DNA from 2 places in the Shewanella oneidensis MR-1 genome. Region 2 is predicted to be linked to the other one. Evidence: riboswitches for the same ligand, from Rfam matches in the RefSeq annotation. Region 2 holds a riboswitch; the other holds the start of a gene.
What was found. Region 2 has a riboswitch for cobalamin ahead of SO_RS04810 (ABC transporter ATP-binding protein). Riboswitches for the same ligand answer to the same signal wherever they lie in the genome.
Positions count from the first base shown of each region.

Region 1: another riboswitch for cobalamin. It lies ahead of SO_RS03835 (TonB-dependent receptor); the one in region 2 lies ahead of SO_RS04810 (ABC transporter ATP-binding protein).

Region 1 is NC_004347.2:825,739-828,922, forward strand. Features, by position in the region: gene SO_RS03830 (RCC1 domain-containing protein) at 1-943, shown strand, start outside; cobalamin riboswitch at 1,078-1,307, shown strand; gene SO_RS03835 (TonB-dependent receptor) at 1,417-3,184, shown strand, end outside.
Region 2 is NC_004347.2:1,070,640-1,073,823, forward strand. Features, by position in the region: gene SO_RS04805 (histidine phosphatase family protein) at 116-865, shown strand; cobalamin riboswitch at 1,032-1,254, shown strand; gene SO_RS04810 (ABC transporter ATP-binding protein) at 1,382-2,326, shown strand; gene SO_RS04815 (FecCD family ABC transporter permease) at 2,323-3,184, shown strand, end outside.

The sequences.
Region 1 (3,184 bases), 240 kb from region 2:
TGGCAAGGTGCATACTTGGGGTTATGGCCCCTACGGTGGCAATAGCTTACATGTGCAGGATCAATTAGTTGATGTGGTCGATATCTTTGCCAGAGGGCGCAGTTTTGTCGCCCTCAAAAAAGAGGGCAGTGCTGTGATTTGGGGGCAGGTTGAAGAGTCGACCAATATGAAAAAGTTACTCCCGCAGCTTACGGATGTAGCGAAGATCGAATATTTTCAACACACCTATGCTGCCTTGAAAAAGGACGGCACTGTGGTGAGTTGGGGTTGGCGCAGTGATGCTTACTCGATTCGCAGCGCCTTAAAAGATGTGGTGAGTATGACGGCAAACAATTGTGCCTTTGCGATTTTAAGCCCTACGGGGGATGCGCATTTTTGGGGCGATGGTATTAACTGTGGTGTCGATTGGATTAAAAAAACCGATATCACAGGGGTAAAAGAGATTATCAGTATTGGCTCAGGTTTTTTATTACTGAGGGATAAGGCTGTGCCGCAAATTGTGGCCGACGATACTGATTACGCTTATATGTTTGGGTTTCACGATGCTCAAGAGATTCTTGATAAATATTGGCAGGAAGGGAGTGTTATTACTCGAGGGCCAGCCTCCTTTGTGTTTACGCGTCCCGATGGCAAAGTGGTGCCCGTTGGTTATCGCGCCAACCGTGATAATGTGGAAAAGTTAATGGCACGTATTCCGCGCCTCACTTGGTTAAATGGCGCAAATGACGGTTATGTTGGCATTAGTGAAAAGGGGGAGTTGGTCTCTTGGTCGATGAATTTTCCCATGTTCGACAAGTCGACAGTGCAACCTGCTGACTCGTTAGTGATTAAATCGCTGGATTTTACCCCCGCTGCCCAATGCGAAACCCCTGAACAACGTCAGGCGATTTTGAGCACAGACAGACCAAAACCTGCGGCAAAAAATTGGGATGGTGTTTTCTAACTTATGTGAGTTTTTTCGCTCACTTGAGATTAATGGACTTTCATCCGTATAGACGTCTATAATGCGCGCGCTCAGGTCAGATATGACCTGAGCCTTGTTGGGCGTTAACAGGTTTTACGCCCTTTGAACCTAATTTTGAGTCAACCTTCTGTGGTGCTTGCGATGATAGCGTCGCGAGATAATCGGGAAGCCAGTGAAATTCTGGCACTGCCCCCGCAACGGTAAAAGGTGAGAGACGGCCGCATTCGATAGGTGTTCACGATGAACCCGTAAATCGCAGTGTGCAAAGGTCAGTTTCGCGTTTATCTCTAGTGAGATGGATTATAGCCTAAGTCCGGAGACCGGCCCTAAAGGTGTTTTTGAGATTTCGGTGGGCAGATCTCAAAATGCGATAGTGACTATCAGTATTTTCTACTGAATCAACGATATCGTGGCGCCAATGCCCCGTTTTCCTTGCAGGAGTTAAAGGTAAAATGGGAACACATCCAACAAAAATCGCGCTGCTGATCGGCAGCCTTTGCAGTTTTTCAATTATCGCGCCCGTTATGGCGGCTGACGATACCAGCACAGCTAAAGTCGATGAGCATCTTGTCGTGATAGGCCGCTCTGATAAGACCCCGTTAAATATTGCCGCCAATGTGAATGTGATTGATGCAGCAGCGATTGAAATGAGTGGCGCGACTAATTTGACCGACGTCTTACGCGGCCAAAGTGGTATTCAAATTTCGGATAACAATATTGGTACTAGCTTTGCTATGCGTGGTTTTAGCGCCAGCACAGCGGTAAACAACACCTTAATTTTACTCGATGGTCGCCGCCTAAATAACATCGATATTGCCGCGCCTAGCTTAAATGCGATTCCCTTAAATCTGGTTGAGCGCGTCGAAATATTATCGGGCAGTGCGGGCGTGCTCTATGGCGATCAAGCCGTGGGCGGGGTGATTAACATTGTGACTAAGTCGCCTGAGAATACTGGCGGCAGCGTGCAATTATCCGGCGGTAGCTTTAATACTTACGAAGGTCGTGGCGACGTGTCTGGCGCAATCAACAAGGATTGGCGCTATTTCTTGAGCGGTAGTTACAACCAAGGTGACAACTATCGTCAGCATAATGCAAACGAAACAGGGTCTATTCTGGGTCGCATTCAATATAAAACGGCGACGGATTCTTTCTTTGTCGAAACCAGCTATTACGATGATGATCGTGAAAATCCTGGCTCATTGACGGTCGATCAATTCAAGTTCGATCCACGTCAGTCTTCCAATAAAAGCGAATATGTCCATGAGATGACCACTGCGGCGCGCAGCGGTTATCAGCATCAGCTTAACCAAAACTGGGCGTTAGCGGCGGATTTGGATTACAGCGATACCTTAGTCAGCTCCGTCAATTGGGGCGCGGGTAGCCATAACACCCGCTCGCTGTTGATGTTTAGCCCCAAAGCTTTAGCCAACTACAGTACACGCCAAGGCGAGCTAAACCTAGTGACAGGCTTAGATATCAGCCGTGGTAAGGCCGATTACGATTCTATGGCACGTAGCAATGTGCAGGACATGCAAAGTGCTTATCTACAAGCCACTGTGCCATTAAGCCATACCTTAAGTTATGTGGTAGGCGGACGTTATGCGCGGGTGACTGACGAGTTAGTCGATGGCAATGTCTATCCAAATGGTATCGATTTAGATGAAGATGCCACCGCATTCGAGTTTGGCCTAAACTATCGCCCGAGCGCCGAGCACAGATTCTACCTGCGTGGCGATGAGAACTTCCGTTTCGCCAAGGTCGATGAGCAAGCTTACACCCCGAAAGATGTGTTTGGCTTAAAGCCACAGACTGGCCGCTCCTATGAGGCGGGTTGGGATTGGACAGTTGCCAGCCAAAGTCTGCGCGTGAGCTTATACCGCCTCGATTTAGAAGATGAAATTGTCTTTGACCCAAGTGCGGAAAAACCTGTTGGTGGTAGTTTTCAAGGTGCAAACGTTAATGCCGATGCCTCACGCCGTTATGGCGCGAGTGCCGATTGGGATTGGCAGGTGACTCAAGCATTACAATTAGGGCTGGAATATAACTATATCGATGCCGAATTTACCGATGGATTGAATGATGGCAAGAAATTGTCTTGGGTGGCGGAGCACTCCGGGCGCGGTTATGTCAGTATGGATGTTGCGGAGCATATCCAACTGTTTGCAGAGGCGATTTACACGGGCGAGCGTTTCGTCGAAGGCGATAATGCTAACCAAGGCG
Region 2 (3,184 bases):
TATACGTATAGACGTCCATAATACGCGACATCGGATTGTCAGGGCAAGGTGAAAGTCATTAGGAGCGAGAATCTAGAATCTAGAGTCTAGGTCCTAAGATTTTTAAAAGGCATATATGAAACAAGTTCGCTTATTACTGTTGCGCCATGGGGAATGCGAGGGCGGGGCGATTTTACGTGGCCGCGTTGATGTGCCTTTAAGTGCCAAGGGCTGGCGGCAGATGTCGGCGGCAGTCGCTTTGCAGGTCTGTGAGTGCCACGGTATTTATAGCTCCACCTCGAGGCGCTGTGCTGAATTTGCCAAGGTGTTGGCGACTAAGCATGCTAGCGCGTCCGTCAGTTCAAGCTTCGCCAGTGCCAGTTCAAACTGCATCAGTTCAAACAACTTTGCTGCGCCAACATCTTCGCCGCTTGAGGTCAGCCTGCTGGAGGATCTACAAGAAATGGATTTTGGCGATTGGGATGGTCGCTTGCTCGATGAGTTATATCAACAGGATGGCGAGCGCATGGCGGCCTATTGGCAAGATCCTTGGGCTGTAGCGCCGCCCAAGGGTGAAACGATGGCCGATTTTGAGGCCCGAGTTGATCGCGCAATTGCGGCCATTCTCGAGCAAGCATTTGCGTGCCTTCCCCTTGGTGATAAACCCGCCGATGCTGCAGCTGATACTGCGGCCAATATTTGGGTGGTGACCCACGGTGGGGTGATCCGTCATTTAATGGCGAGGGCGTTGGGGGCGGTGAAAGCCGTGGGTTTTTATAGTCAGCTCACCCTGCCCGTGGCGGCGCTGGTGACTATCAATGTACTTGAAGATAACCAAGGGACTCGATACTGGCGCTTAGACTGGCCATCGGGCCATGGTGAGTGAGGTTTGCATCAGCATCAAATGCGATGTTGAACATTTTCTGATTTAAACGGCATTGCCTAATGAGCCAGATATAGGATAATGCTTTTCCTTGATGTTTGAGTGAGATAGCGCATTTTGTTCGCTAAGCTTAAATGTCGCAGAAATAGGTGTTGGGAATTTCGCGCTAACCTATGCTATTGCATTAAGGTCATAAACGCCGGATCAACCCAAATATAATAGGGAATCGGGGCGCTGCCCGTCAGCCAGCCCGAACTGTACCCGCAACTGTGAGTAGTTAAAAGAAGCGCCTAGATTCTAGATTCTAGATTCTAGATTCTAGATTCTAGATTCTAAAGCCTAGCACCTTCTTTTCTACAAGTCAGGAGACCTGCCTATTGCTGTTTTCGCTGCGTGCAGCCTTAGTTCTCGAGCGGGTGACTCGAGGGAGCAGAAGATGATATTGATACGTCTCGCCCTGTGGCCCATGGCGCAGCAGGGTTTTGGCAACACAAAATATGCCTGTGGGAGTGGCTTTTAATGCAGCCTTCCACATCAACAGTTACATCAACAGTTGCGCAACCTTCGGCGGCGCGAACTCATGTGGGACTCAATGTCAGCCAAGATGTGGCACTCAATGTCAGCCAATTGAGTTGGACCATCGAAGGCAAAACCATTCTCTCTGGGGTTAACTTTGCCCTGCAGCGCGGTGAAATGCTGGGATTAATCGGCCCTAACGGGGCGGGTAAATCCAGTTTACTGCGTTGTCTATATCGTTTTATTCGCCCGACTCAGGGGCAGATCAGCTTGTTTTCGCAGGATATTAGTCAGCTTTCGCCCAAGGCATTTGCCTGTAAAGTGGCCGTAGTGCAGCAGGATACGCCGCACTATTTTGATATGACCACAGAGCAACTGGTTGCCATGGGACTCACGCCCCATAAAGGAATGTTTGATAGCCATTCCAGCGGTGATAGCGACAAAATTATTAAAGCGCTTGAGAAGGTTGGCCTTAGTCATAAGTTGCATCAGCAATATGAGCGGCTTTCGGGCGGCGAGAAACAACGGGCGCTGATTGCCCGCGCTATCGTGCAACAACCACTGCTACTGATTTTAGATGAACCCACAAATCACCTCGATGTGCGCTACCAAATACAAATTTTGGAGCTGGTTCGAAGCCTTGGCATTAGTGTGATTGCCTCGATTCATGATCTGAATCTGGCAAGCGCCCTGTGTGATAGTTTGCTGCTACTCGATAATGGGCAAGTGAGCGCCATGGGCACGCCAACTGAGGTGTTGACTGAGGAGCGCATTGCCCAAGTTTTTGGGGTTTGCGCCCAAGTGATGCCCCATCCACAACATGCTAACCCGTTGATTAATTACTTCTATGGCTATCAAAAATCATATGGCTATCAAAAATCAAAGACAGATGAAGAGGGCGCAATCCATCCTCCCCATATCATTAATGGGGTGAAAACCCCATCATGATAAGCAGACTTAAGCTGATTACCCTGTTAACCCCTATTTTTACGCCATTAACTCGCCAGCAATGGCTGATGTTAGCCTTGGTGGGTTTTACTCTGCTGACGCCGATTGCGGCCGCCAGTTTTGGCGCGGCGAATATCAGCTTTTTAGATGTTTTTAATGTTTTTATAGATAAATTCAGTCAGTTATTTATGGGTGAGAATGCGCCAAGCACTGCCGCGATGACGGATCGGATTGTGATGGAATTAAGGCTACCACGAATATTGCTCGCCTTTGTGGCGGGGGCGGGGCTGTCTTTGGCGGGCAGTGTGTTGCAAACCGTGACTCGCAATCCCCTTGCCGACCCTTATTTGTTTGGGATTAGCTCAGGAGCCTCCTTTGGCGCTGTGGTGATGCTGACGTTGTTTTCCGGTTCAGGTTTTTTTGCGAATGCGGGTGTGATTGCCAACTCGGGAATATTTAGTGGTGCGGAAATATTGGCTGGGCTCCAGTGGTTTAGTTTGCCCTTTGGCGCTTTTATTGGTGCCAGTTTATCCGTACTTATTGTTTTGGCTTTATCGGGGTTAGGGCTCAACAGCCAAGTTGAACGCATGCTGCTCTCAGGGGTGGCAACATCGTTTATGTTTGGCGCGTTAACCAGTTTGCTGCTGTATTTTGCCAGCCCGCAGGCCACGGCATCCGTGCTTTTTTGGAGTTTGGGCAGTTTTGCTAAGGCCAGTTGGTCGCTATTAATTTTGCCGACCATCGTTGTGCTGGTGAGTTTTTTTATCATCCTCGGTTGGAAGCGGCAGATTATGGCTTTGCAAGCGGGGGATGAAACGGCCCATACCTTAGGGGTGAATGTGCCCAAATTACGCCTCA